Regions from separate parts of the Streptomyces sp. NPDC002324 genome, predicted to be linked through region 3. Evidence: riboswitches for the same ligand, from Rfam matches in the RefSeq annotation. Region 3 holds a riboswitch; each other region holds the start of a gene.
What was found. Region 3 has a riboswitch for cobalamin ahead of ACWCRJ_RS17845 (ribonucleoside-diphosphate reductase subunit alpha). Riboswitches for the same ligand answer to the same signal wherever they lie in the genome.
Positions count from the first base shown of each region.

Region 1: another riboswitch for cobalamin. It lies ahead of ACWCRJ_RS26805 (ABC transporter substrate-binding protein); the one in region 3 lies ahead of ACWCRJ_RS17845 (ribonucleoside-diphosphate reductase subunit alpha).
Region 2: another riboswitch for cobalamin. It lies ahead of ACWCRJ_RS27900 (cobalamin biosynthesis protein); the one in region 3 lies ahead of ACWCRJ_RS17845 (ribonucleoside-diphosphate reductase subunit alpha).
Region 4: another riboswitch for cobalamin. It lies ahead of ACWCRJ_RS29520 (energy-coupling factor ABC transporter permease); the one in region 3 lies ahead of ACWCRJ_RS17845 (ribonucleoside-diphosphate reductase subunit alpha).

Region 1 covers NZ_JBSFCF010000022.1:150,406-153,603, forward strand. The annotation lists gene ACWCRJ_RS26800 (FecCD family ABC transporter permease) at 1-248, opposite strand, end outside; gene ACWCRJ_RS26805 (ABC transporter substrate-binding protein) at 245-1,285, opposite strand; cobalamin riboswitch at 1,347-1,523, opposite strand; gene ACWCRJ_RS26810 (superoxide dismutase) at 1,985-2,626, opposite strand; gene ACWCRJ_RS26815 (HoxN/HupN/NixA family nickel/cobalt transporter) at 2,918-3,198, opposite strand, start outside.
Region 2 covers NZ_JBSFCF010000024.1:62,794-65,991, reverse strand. The annotation lists gene ACWCRJ_RS27905 (cobyric acid synthase) at 1-266, opposite strand, end outside; gene ACWCRJ_RS27900 (cobalamin biosynthesis protein) at 263-1,234, opposite strand; cobalamin riboswitch at 1,342-1,495, opposite strand; gene ACWCRJ_RS27895 (hypothetical protein) at 1,831-2,076, shown strand; gene ACWCRJ_RS27890 (hypothetical protein) at 2,190-2,411, opposite strand; gene ACWCRJ_RS27885 (anion permease) at 2,443-3,198, opposite strand, start outside.
Region 3 covers NZ_JBSFCF010000011.1:240,363-243,560, forward strand. The annotation lists gene ACWCRJ_RS17835 (nucleoside hydrolase) at 1-952, shown strand, start outside; gene ACWCRJ_RS17840 (GNAT family N-acetyltransferase) at 1,084-1,590, shown strand; cobalamin riboswitch at 1,654-1,789, shown strand; gene ACWCRJ_RS17845 (ribonucleoside-diphosphate reductase subunit alpha) at 1,913-3,198, shown strand, end outside.
Region 4 covers NZ_JBSFCF010000027.1:31,515-34,712, forward strand. The annotation lists gene cbiQ (cobalt ECF transporter T component CbiQ) at 1-30, opposite strand, end outside; gene ACWCRJ_RS29515 (energy-coupling factor ABC transporter substrate-binding protein) at 36-629, opposite strand; gene ACWCRJ_RS29520 (energy-coupling factor ABC transporter permease) at 626-1,339, opposite strand; cobalamin riboswitch at 1,370-1,553, opposite strand; gene ACWCRJ_RS29525 (DUF1775 domain-containing protein) at 1,773-2,504, shown strand; gene ACWCRJ_RS29530 (substrate-binding domain-containing protein) at 2,672-3,198, shown strand, end outside.

The sequences.
Region 1 (3,198 bases), on a different contig from region 3:
ACCGCCCCGCAGACCGCGAGTCCGGCCCCGCACACCGCGGCGAGCAGGGTGCGGGGCATGCGCAGGTTCCACACGATGCCGTCCCGCAGCGGCGCCAAGGTGCCTTCGCCGAGGCCGAGATGGGCGGCAACGGAGGCCCAGACGTCACCGGCCGAGATGTCGGCGGGGCCGATCGTCACCGCGACGGCGACCGACGCGAGCAGCGCGGCGCAGCCGCCGCCGGTCAACAGCAGTGCGCGCGGGCTCACTTGACGAGCCCGAAGTCGCGCAGGCCGGCGGCGACCTTCTCGATCCCTTCGACGGTGCGGATGGAGGGGTTCATCGCCTGCCCGCTGAGCAGGACGTACCGCTTCTTCTTGACGGCGGTCAGGTGACGAGTGGCGGGGTTGGTCTCCAGGAAGCGGATCTTGGCCTGGGCGGTCTCGGCGGTCTGCTGCCTGCGGGTGAGGTCGCCGATCACGATGACGTCGGGGTCACGGTCGGCAACGGTCTCCCAGCCGATCTGGGGCCACTCGTCATGGGTGTCGGCGAAGGCGTTCTTCGCGCCGACGGCCCGGGTGATGGCGCCGGGTGCACCGCAGCAGCCGGCGAGGTAGGGCGACTGCGAGTTGGCGAACCAGTACATGAGCGAGACGCCGGAGGCGTCCAGCCCTTCGGTCGCCTTGCGCACCCGCTCCTTCGACTCGGCGACGAGCTTGTCGCCGCGGGCGTCGACGTCGAACGCGTGGGCCAGGTCGTGAATCTCGCCGTAGACGGCGTCCAGGGTGAGGGGCTTGCTGCGCGATCCGTCGCCACCGCTGTCGTTGTCCTTGCCGGCCGAGCAGTCGGAGGGCGAGACGTACGTGGGCACGCCCAGTTTCTCGAACTGATCGCGGGTGGCGACGCCGCCCTTGCCGAGGGTGGAGACGAACGAGGCGGTGACGAAGTCGGGTTCGGCGTCCAGGACCTTCTCGAAGGAGGGCGCGTTGTCGGCGAGCCGGGGCACGGACGCGTTGGCCTTGTCCAGGCCCTTCATGACCGGGTCGGTCCAGGTGGCGGTGCCTGCCACGCGGTCGGCGAGGCCGAGGGAGAGCAGGATCTCCGTGGTGCCCTGATTGAGCGAGACGGCCCTCTGCGGAGCCGACTTCAGGGTGACCTTCCGGCCGCAGTTGTCGATGGTGCGCGGGTAGTCCGCGCCGACGGACGGCTTGGTGTCCTCGGTGCCGCCTGTGGAACCGCCGCAGGCGGTGAGCAGTAGCGCGGGAGCAAGGAGGAAGGCAGCGGGACGGAGGGCGGTGCGGAGCACGGGCGTACCTCGGTGGTCGGGGCTCGTTCGCGGAGCCTGGCCTACGGACGTCCCTCCGCACACGGGTGCGGAGGTGCCAGCAGGTCTTCGGACTCGGGTTCGTCCGGACGGGGCGCCTTCCCGGTCTCCCAGTGGCATGCGTGCCCCACCCGTCCCCCTCACCGCTGCGCGTCAGTTCCGGATTCGCACCGGATTCCCTGGCCTCGGATGTGGCTCGACTGGCTCCCCGAGGCTATCAAGATCGCCGCGTCGTCGGGTCGTGCGATCGGTCACGGGACTTGGGACACGGCACACGGCACACGGCACACGGCACACGGCACACGGCACACGGCACACGGCACACGGCACACGAGACACGGGACGGAGGTGCTCGCGTTCCGGTGCAGCACGCCGTCGTCGGTAAGGCGATCCGCAGCGCACGGCACAGGGTTGCTGTTGCTGCGGCGCGTCGGGGGCCCGCTCGCATCCGCAGGTCGGCCGTGAACTCGCCGCCCACGGATACGTCCGCGAAGCCGGCCCGCCCCGGGGCCTGCAGAGCAGGGCCGGACCCCGGACGGCGCGTTGAGCGGATGGAGAAAGGCCCTCGCAAGTCACGTCCTTGCGAGGGCCCTTCGCCTTGCCGCCTGCCCGGTGAAGGTTGAGAAGACGATCACGAGCAGGACGTCGGTGCGGACGCCGTCACGGTCACGGCGTCAGCGCTCAGGGGGTGAGCAGCAGGCTGTCGCCGCGCTCCTTGGCGGCGGCGTAGCGCCTGGCCACGTCCTGCCAGTTGACGACGGCCCACATGGCGTCGATGAAGTCGACCTTCTGGTTCTTGTACTGCAGGTAGAAGGCGTGCTCCCAGGCGTCGAAGACGAGGATCGGGGTGGAGCCCTGGCCGACGTTGCCCTGGTGGTCGTAGACCTGCTCCACGATCAGGCGACCGCTCAGCGGCTCGTACGCCAGTACGCCCCAGCCGGAGCCCTGGGTGGTCGCGGACGCCTTGGTCAGCTGGGCCTTGAAGCCCGCGAACGAGCCGAAGGACCCGGTGATGGCGTCGGCCAACTCGCCCACGCCGTCCGCGGCCAGGGGCTCGCCACCGCCGTCGCCGGTCATGTTGTGCCAGTAGATGGAGTGCAGGATGTGCCCGGAGAGGTGGAAGGCCAGGTTCTTCTCCAGGCCGTTGATCGAGCCCCACTGCTCCTTGTCCCGCGCCTCCGCCAGCTGCTCCAAGGTGTCGTTCGCGCCCTTGACGTACGCCGCGTGGTGCTTGTCGTGGTGCAGCTCGACGATCTGCGGGTTGATGACCGGTTCGAGTGCCGCGTAGTCGTAGGGAAGCTCCGGGAGCGTGTAAACCGCCATGTCCAACGTCCTCCGACACGTAATTGCCACTTGTGTGCAGGTGCACGCTAACAGCATTTACGACTGATTGCCGATCAGGCATAGGTCCTAGGACCACAGTTGCGTGGCGGACCCGGAGGACGTCTCGCTGTCATGTCGCTTTCACTGCCGACGGGGCATGACACGAGCGGCCAGCGGCCGGAATGCCGGGCTACGGCCGGACTCCACCCGATCGCCGCTGGTGTACGGCCGGTGCGCGGGCTGCGCCGACTGGAGCGGTGGGAAGCCGTCCGCCGCGAGCCCCGAAGGCTCCTACTCCGCGGAGGTGGGTGTGCGACTCAGCCCTGAGGTCCACTTCTCCTCGATCCTGCCGACCTTCCACACCAGCAGGGCGATCACCCAGGTCGCGAAGAACAGCCCGACGACGACATATCCGATGATGTTGAGGTCCAGGCCGGAGACCCGGTCCCAGAACGGGCCGTGCAGCCCCGCCTCCTGCGCGAGCAGGCCCAGCAGTTCGACCGTGCCGATGAGGAGGGCGACGGCGACGGACAGGCCGGTGATGGTGAGGTTGTAGTAGACCTTGCGGACCG
Region 2 (3,198 bases), on a different contig from region 3:
ACCTGACTGCTGCTTTCACCACCGGGCTTCAGCAGGACGGGGTTCATGAGCGCGGTCGGCTCCACCCGGCAGGCCTGGGCCTGCATGGCCTGGGCCCGTCCGATCTCGGCGCCCTCCTTCGTCACGAAGGAGTTGAGCGACATGTTCTGCGCCTTGAAGGGCGCGACCTTCACCCCCTGCCGCACGAGCCACCGGCAGATCCCGGCGGTCACCACGCTCTTCCCGGCATCGGAGGTGGTTCCGGCGACCAGCAACCCGCCACTCATCCCTGACTCCTCGACCGCCGTGCCGGCCGCCCCGCGACCCGCCCCCGCACCATCGCCGCACCCGCGCTGACACCGAGGGCGAGCCAACTCACCCTGCGGGACAGCCGGACGGCCCGTTCGATGTCCCCGACGCCGACGGCCCGTCCCTCCCCATTGAGCACGGGCCGGTGCTCGACCCGCCCCCCGTACGACAACGTGCCCCCCAACCGCACTCCGAGCGCCCCCGCGAACGACGCCTCCACGGGCCCCGCGTTGGGACTCGGATGCCTGCCCGCGTCCGCCCGCCAGGCCCGCACCGCCCCCCGGGGATCCCCGCCGGCGGCGGTGGCCAGCAGGGCGGTCAGCCGGGCCCCCGGCCACCCCGCCACGTCGTCCAGCCGCGCGGAGGCCCACCCGTAGCGCCGGTACCGCCGCGACCGATGCCCGACCATGGCGTCCAAGGTGTTGACGGCCCGGAACCCCACGAGTCCGGGCACTCCGCCGACGGCCCCCCACACGAGCGCCCCCACCACCGCGTCGGACGTGTTCTCGGCGACGGACTCCACGACCGCCCGCGCGATCCCGTCCGGGTCGAGCGCCTGCGGATCCCGTCCGCACAGATGGGGCAACCGGCCCCGCGCGCCCTCGACATCGCCCGCGTCGAGGAACCGCGCGATCGTTCGCGCCTCCCGTCCGAGCGAGGTCCCCCCGACGACGGCCCAGGTGGCGGCGGCGGTCAGTCCGACGGACGCGATCCGTGACGGCCGTACGGCGGCCGAGGCGGCGGCCCCCAGAGCGACGGCGCCGCCGGCGCACACCGCGGTGTGCAGCGCGCCCCATCCCCGGTGGTCCCGCCACAGCACCCGCTCCGCCGCACCGGCGGCCCGCCCGAACGCGGCGACCGGATGCCCCCGGCGCGGATCGCCGAACAGCAGATCGCCGAGGAGCCCGACGGCGGCACCGTACGCGAAGACGCGATCGGCACGCACCGGTTCAGCCGATCACGGGGTCGGGCAGGGTCCGGACGCTGGGCCCCGAAGGGAAGCCGCACAGGGCGCACATGGCGATAGGTCCTCACTCAGGGTGTCCACGCCCTGGTTCGACGAGACCGACGGCGAGAGTTCCTGGCTCCCGGGGAGACGCTTCGAGATGCTTCCCCGGTGACAGTGGCGGGACCGCGCCGGACTCGCACCGGCTTCCTCTTCAACCGTCGTACATGGCCCCGGCAGTCCACCACGCCCCCGGAAGACCCGTCAACTTGCTGTTGACCTGCGGCGCAACGGTGTGCTCAGCCCCACATCGCCGAAATCCCGTCAGACGCCCGAATCGGCTCTTTCCGCGCTCCCGCCGGACGGCCCGGCCGGGCACACCCCGAGGAACGGCGGTACGACGTCCGAGCCGCATCCGGAACTCTGTGTACATCTTCCGCCACACGGCGTGGTGTGCTTTTCTGGCTGGACTTGTTGGACCCGGAACGGGCGCCTCGCGACGGGTCGCCCGGGGGACGGGAGGTGCGCACGTGGAAGATCGGCCGAGCGGGACGGTCTCGTCGGGCACGAGGTACGGGAGCGCGCGCGGAACGTGGGTGGCGGAGGCCGCGCCCTGGGCACTCTTCTGTTCGGTCATGGGGGTGCTGGCCGTCGGCGCGGGCGCGCTGGCGGCGCTCCTCGTCCCGGCGGGTGAGGTGCGCGGTCCGGTCTGGACGCTGGTGACGGTTCTCGTCGCCGCCGGCGCGGGCCTGTGGTCGGGTCTCACCCCGGGCACGGGGCGGCTCCGGGGCCTGAACCGTGCTCCGGTCGTGCCCCCGCCCCGCGGGCCGGAGCGTCGCTGACGCCGGCCCGGGACGCGGGCGACCCCCGAGGGCGCGGTACGCCGTCGGGGGTCGCCGGTCGAGCTGTCGAGAGACCGGGGAGGTCCGGTCTCAGGTCATGATCATGTCCGGTCTCAGGTCATGATCAGGGAGATTCCGTACGCCACTGCCCCCGCGCACAGCGCGAAGCACACGTACGCTCCCGTGGTCGCCGCCGCCACCGAGTCGCCCCGGGTCGACGCCTCCTCCCGCTTGGAGAGGCCGACGATGCCGAGGGTGAACAGGCCGACGAGGGCCACGGTGACCACGAGGCTGACTCCGAAGACGGAGCCGAGAGCTGCCCAGTCGATGTGCATGGTGGTGATCTTCCTCAGGGAGTCGTGGGGCTCAGACGGCGTGCGTCGGCGCGGACGTGCTCGCCGGTGCCGTGGTCTCGGCGGCGGGGGCCGGGATGGTCGCCGTGAGGTCCTCGGCCACGGTGCCGACCGGCGGCGGGGTCACGGCGGCGATCGCCGTCGTCACCACCCCGGGCGGCTCCTCGGTGTCGTTCACGTTGGTGTGGTCGACCACCTCGCGGCGGGAGACCAGCCAGATCGCGGCGCTGGAGGCGACGAGGAAGACCGCGACGACGGCCGTGCCCCAGGTGCCGAAGGACGTCACCCACTCGGCCAGCGCGGCGACCAGCGCGGCGGCCGGCAGGGTCAGGCCCCAGGCGACGAACATCCGGGTCGCGGTGGACCAGCGGACCACCCCGCCCTTGCGGCCGAGGCCCGCGCCCATCACCGCACCGGAGACCGAGTGCGTGGTGGAGAGCGAGAAGCCGAGGTGCGAGGAGGCCAGGATGACCGTGGCCGCGCTGGTCTGGGCGGCGAAGCCCTGCTGCGGCTGGAGGTCGGTCAGGCCCTTGCCCATCGTGCGGATGATGCGCCAGCCGCCCAGGTAGGTGCCGAGCGCGATGGCCGTACCGGCGGAGACGATGACCCACACCGGCGGGTCCGAGTCGGGCGCCAGGGTGCCGCCGGCCACCAGGGCCAGCGTGATGATGCCCATCGTCTTCTGGGCGTCGTTCGTGCCGTGGGCCAGCGAGACCAGGCCGGCGGAGGCGATCTGGCCGGCGCGGTAACCCTTGCCGGAGGCCTTCTC
Region 3 (3,198 bases):
CGGTATCGACGACGCCGTAGCCCTGCAGTACCTCCTCGGCACAGGCCTGTGGGACCTCAAGGCCTACACCTCGGTAGGCGGCAACCTCCCCGCCGAAGCGACCTACGCCAACGCCCGAGCCCTCTCCCGAGCCCTCCGCATCGACGGCGACATCCCCGTGCACCGAGGCACGGGCCGCCCCCTCTCCCCCCTCCCCTACCGAGAGGCATCCGCCTTCCACGGCCCGGCGGGCCTCGGCAACGAGACACTGCCCGACTCCACGGCCCCGCACCCGACGGAGTCGTCCGCACAGGCCCTGCTCCGCCTCTCCCGCCAGTACGAGGGCGAGCTGACGGTGTGCGCCACCGGCCCCCTCACGAACATCGCCGTCGCACTGCTCGAAGACCCTCACTTCGCCCACCGCGTCGCCAGATTCGTGTTCATGGGGGGCGCCGCCCAGGTGCCGGGAAACATCACCCCGGTCGCCGAGTTCAACATCTGGGCCGACCCCGACGCGGCCGAGATCGTGCTCTCCTCCGGCATCCCGTTCACCATGGTCGACCTGGACGCCTCGCACCGCTGGCTGTTCCGCCCCGCCGACCTCGCCGCGCTGGAGGCGGCGGGCCCGGGCACGGCCCTCGCCGCCCGGCTGATGCGCACGTACATGGACGCCTACACCCGCCACGGCGGAGACGGCACCTGTCCGTTGCACGATCCGCTGGCCGTGGGGGTGTGCGGGGACGAGGCGTTCGTGGCGGCCGCCGAGGGCGCCGTCGTCGTCGAATGCGCGAGCGAACTCACCCGGGGCCAGACCGTGTTCGTGCCGGCCACCGCCCGGCGCGTCTACTACTCCGAGTCCCCCGCCCTGACCGCCCGCCTCCGCGCCACCGGCCGCGTGGCCCTGGGGCCGGGCACCCGCGACTTCAGCAGGGACTTCGTGGCGACGCTACCGCGGTGGCCGGCGGTGGCCTGACCGGCCCGATCACCGGTGGACCGGCCGGTTCGGAGCAACCTTCGGCCGACCGGACCGGATCATCCGACTAACGCCTGCTCCTGTGGACAACCGCGGACCCGCTAGGCCGCCCCTCGTGCACACTGCGACGCATGGACATCACGATCAGGGACGCGGCCCCGGATGAGTACGCCGCCCTGGGCGAGGTCACCGCACAGGCCTACCTCGGCGACGGACTGCTGGACTTCGGGGAGAGCGACCAGTACCTCGGTGAGCTGCGGGACGTGGCGAAGCGGGCCGCCGAGGCCGAGGTGCTGATGGCCGTGGCGGACGGCCGGGTGCTCGGCGGTGTGACCTTCGTCCCGGCGGGCGGCCCCATGGCCGACATCGCCGGTGCGGGAGAGGCCGAGATACGCATGCTCGCGGTCTCCCCGGAAGCACGCGGGCGGGGTGTCGGTGAGGCGCTCGTGCGGGCCTGTGTGGAGCGCGCCCGGGCAGTGGAGGGCTGTGTACGCGTCGTGCTGTCGACCCAGAGGAGCATGCACGCGGCCCATCGCATCTACGAACGTCTGGGGTTCGCCCGCACACCGGAGCGCGACTGGAACCCCCTCCCCGACGTCCTGGACATCTCGCTGATCACCTATGAGTTGACGCTCTGACACCCTGCGCAGCCGAATGCGACACAACATGTGGGGGTGACACCGCGCACCGGCACTAGATGTATGCTCATGCTCGCTGTCGCCACAGGGGAATCCGGTGCGAATCCGGAACTGTCCCGCAACGGTGTACTCGCGTGCGTTCACGCTCTTTTGCGCACGCCTGTTCAGTCCGAACACCTGTCGACAGCGCGCCCGGCCGTCCGGTCCGGGTGCCTGACGTCCGGGCCTCGTGGAATGGGCCGGTGGACGCGACGCCCCCGTGCGCTCGTGAGCTGCCGCCTGCCCTCCGCCAGGCCGCTTGCCGAGCGAGGGAGAGCCCCACGTGACCATCGCGCCAGCCGACCCGGTTTCAGCCAACCCGGTTTCAGCCGACCTGGCTTCAGCCGACCCGGCGACGGAGACCGACAGTCCGGGTTCCGCGTTGCTGCGGACCCTGACCGAGCTGACCGTCGACCTCCCCGACGCCGACCCCGGCCGGGTCGCCGCCGCCGCGCTGCGCGGCCGGTCCTCACGCGGCGCCTCCGCCGAGATGGTCGTGGAGCTGCGCGAGCTGGCCACGGAGGCGGCCGCCGGTCTGATCTCCGAGGACCCCGCCTACTCGAAGCTCGCCGCGCGGCTGCTGGCCATCGGCATCCGCGACGAGGCCGCCTCGCAGGGCGTCACCACCTTCGCCGAGTCCATCGCCGTGGGCCACCGGGAGGGCCTCGTCGCCGACCGCACCGCGGAGTTCGCGCGCGTACACGCCGAGCGCCTCGACGCCCTGGTCGACCCGGCCGGCGACGACCGCTTCGGCTACTTCGGCCTGCGCACCCTGCACAGCCGCTATCTGCTCCGGCACCCCCTCACCCGCAAGGTCGTCGAGACGCCCCAGCACTTCATGCTGCGGGTGGCGAGCGGGCTGGCCGAGGACGACACCACGCGGGCCGTGGACGAGGTCGCCGCGCTCTACGGCCTCATGAGCCGCCTCGACTACCTCCCCTCCTCCCCCACACTGTTCAACTCCGGCACCCGCCACCCCCAGATGTCCTCCTGCTATCTCCTCGACTCCCCGCTGGACGAGCTGGACTCCATCTACGACCGCTACCACCAGGTGGCCCGCCTCTCGAAGCACGCCGGCGGCATCGGTCTGTCCTACTCCCGCATCCGCTCGCGCGGTTCGCTGATCCGGGGCACCAACGGGCACTCCAACGGCATCGTGCCGTTCCTGAAGACGCTGGACGCCTCGGTCGCCGCCGTGAACCAGGGCGGCCGGCGCAAGGGCGCGGCCGCGGTCTACCTGGAGACCTGGCACTCCGACATCGAGGAGTTCCTGGAGCTGCGCGACAACACCGGTGAGGACGCCCGCCGTACGCACAACCTGAACCTGGCGCACTGGATCCCGGACGAGTTCATGCGCCGGGTGAACGCCGACGAGCAGTGGTCGCTGTTCTCCCCGGCCGACGTGCCCGAGCTGGTCGACCTGTGGGGCGAGGAGTTCGAGGCGGCCTACCGCAAGGCGGAGGCGAACGGCCTGGCGAGGAAGACGATCGCCGCCCGTGAGCTGTACGGCCGCATGATGCGTACCCTCGCGCAGACCGGCAACGGCTGGATGACCTTCAAGGACGCGGC
Region 4 (3,198 bases), on a different contig from region 3:
GCTGTGCGCCGCCGCGTCGATCGGCAGCACGAGGGTCAGACCCGCCCGGCGGGGGAGTCCCCGGCGGGGCCGCCGGACGAGCGTTCCTCGCCGGTCGCGGTCGTCGCGGCCGTGGAAGCCGATGCGGGCGGGGCGGCCGACGTGGCCGTCGAAGCCGATGCGGCTGTGGAGGCCGACGTGCCCGTGGAAGCCGATGCGGGCGGTGACGCCGCTGCACCCGTCGCCGCCGGCGTGCCCGCGGAAGCCGTGGAGGCCGCCGTGGCCGTCGCGCTCACCGGTGTCGTCGGGACCGTGCCGGTGCCTGCGGCCCCGTCCAGCTGCGCCCGGGCCCGCGCCTCGCCCTGGCGCCTGCCCCGGTGGATGCCGAAGTAGTAGGCGAGGACTCCGGCGCCGAGCGCGGCCTGAAGGGCGAAGAGGGCCGACTCGATCTCACCGGACGGCGGTTCGTAGAGAGGGGAGAACCACGGCTCGTAGTCCGGCTCGATCTCCGTGATCGCGGTCTCCGCCTCGGCGTCCGCGCCCGTGAAGGGCTCCTTCTTGTGGTCACCGAGGCCGAGGGCCAGCGGCAGGACGGCGAGCGCGGCCACGAGGAGCAGCAGCATGGTGTTGATCTTTGCGTTGCGGTTCATCGGGCCACCGCCTCCGTCCCGGCCTTGGTGGCGGCGCTGTCGCGCCGGCCGGCCAGAAGCACGCCGAGGCGGGTCAGTTCGCCCTTGCTCGACTGCACCAGCAGCCGCATCACCAGCACGGTGAGGAGGCCCTCGCTGACCGCGAGCGGGATCTGGGTGACGGCGAAGATGGAGCCGAACTTGCCGAGCGCGCCCAGGAAGCCGCTGCTGGTGTCGGGGAACGCGAGCGCCAGCTGCACGCTGGTGACGCAGTAGGTGACCAGGTCGGCGACGAACGCGCCGAAGAACACGGTGACCATCAGCGGCACGTCGAACCGTCGCAGCAGCCGGTAGACGCCGTAGCCCGCCCAGGGGCCGGCGATCGCCATCGAGAAGACGTTGGCGCCGAGCGTGGTCAGGCCGCCGTGCGCGAGCAGCAGCGCCTGGAAGAGCAGGGTGATGGTGCCCAGGACCGCCATGATCGGGGGCCGGAACAGGATGGCGCCCAGGCCGGTGCCGGTGGGGTGGGAGCAACTGCCGGTGACCGACGGCAGCTTCAGCGCCGACAGGACGAAGGTGAAGGCCCCGGAGGCGCCGAGCAGCAGCGTGCTCTCGGGGTGCTCCTTCACCTCACGGGTGAGTGCCCGGACTCCGTGGACGACGAATGGCGCGGACGCGACGCCCCAGGCGATCGCGTGCGCCGGAGGAAGGAAACCCTCGGCTATGTGCATGGCTCAGCAGACCCTCTCCAGCACCTCGTGGATGGTTGACGCGCCTTGGCCGGTCTCCTGGCTCACGGGTCCCACCGCCCGTGCTCCGCCTTCCCGGGTCATATCAACCCAGTGGCTGTCCGTGAGGACTGGAGCCGGACTTCCCGATCACAGTGGCGAGGGCCGCACCGGCATCACACCGGATTTCCCGTTCACCAAGGCGTGGTGACAGTAGTGCCCACATAAGGGCGCTGACAAGCGGCGACGAGGGGCGCGCGGGCGCCGTGGAACAGCTCACACCCCGGCGCGCGCCCCACCCTCCCCATGCCGCACACGAGTGACCTCGCGCCGACCTCGGATGGCGGGAACCGTTCGTACAGGTGACCGCCCTTGGCCACGGGTCCCGGCCTGCGCTTGAATGCGTCCTTCATGCCGTCGGCCCAGGGAGTCCGCAGTGCACCGCCCGTCCTTCGTACGCAGTTCGCGCCGTCTCGGCGTCCTCACCGCGGCCGCGTTCGCGGTCGCCGTCGCCACCGCGGGGCCGGCCGCGGCCCACGCGGAGGTCGAGGCGGAGGGCGCCCGCGCCCTCGACCAGAACGTCGACCTGACCTTCTCCGCGGAGTCGGAGTCCGCCGCCGCCGGCATCACCAAGCTGGAGGTGATCCTCCCGAAGGGCATCGCCCCCGCCGACCTCACCTACAAAAAGGGCCCGGACGGCTGGAAGTTCACCCCGACCGCCCGGGGCTACACCGTCTCCGGCGCCAAGCTCGTCGTGGGGGAGGACGTCGAGTACGTCGTCACCGTACGGCAGTTGCCCGACGCGAAGTCACTGGCCTTCAAGACCCTGCAGTCCTACAGCGACGGCAAGGTCGACCGCTGGATCGAACTGGAGGAGGAGGCCGAAGGAGACGGCCACGGCCACGGTCACCCGGCCCCCCGTCTGGTACTGAAGGCCGCCGCCCCGGGCGCCGAGGCCGTCAGCCCCACCCCGTCCGAGGAGCCCACGACGGCCGCCCCCTCACCCGAACCCAGTGCGAAGACCTCCGCCCCGTCGGCGCAGGCGGCGGACAGCACCGACGACGACGGCGGCTCCCCGGCCGTACCCCTCGCCATCGGCGCGGCCGTCGTCCTCGCCCTCGGCGGCGGCGTGTGGTGGCTCAGGTCCCGCAAGGGCGGCACCGCCTGACGTTCCGGCCCGGGACGGCGGCCGCTGCTGTTCGAGCGAGGGGACGCGACGGCCCGGTGACCCGCCCCCGGCGACCGGCGTCACCGGCCCTCGGCCCGGCCTGCGAATCGGTCTCGATCCGTGGGCACCACCTGGGACGTCGCCGGCGATCACGCCATCATGAGCCCATGAATCGGCGACCGCTGCGCCTCCACACCCCCGGGTGGTACACGGCCGACGACTCGGCCTTCGACGTCGCGCTCGTCTACCCGATGCGCGGCCCCGCCGGGATCTTCGGCCCCACCTGCGGGGCGTGTGCGCGGCTGGCCGCCGAGGAGGTCAACAGGGCCGGGGGAGTGCTGGGCAGGGAGCTGCGGCTGGTCGAGGTCGACGGCGGGGCCGAGCCGCGGCGGGTCGCCGAGGACGTCGAGGCCCTGGTCGCCTCGGGCGCGGTGCAGGGCGTCACCGGCTGGCACATCTCCTCCGTCCGGCAGGCCGTGGCCCCACGGATCGCGCACCGGGTGCCCTACGTCTACACGGCCCTGTACGAGGGCGGGGAGCGCACCGAGGGCGTCTTCATGACGAGCGAGACGCCGTCCTGGCAGCTGCTGCCCGCGATGCGGCTGCTCGCCGAGTCCCGCGGGGTGCGCCGCTGGTTCGTCGTCGGCAACGACTACGTGTGGCCCCGCGGCACCGCGCGGGCGGCCCGGGGGTA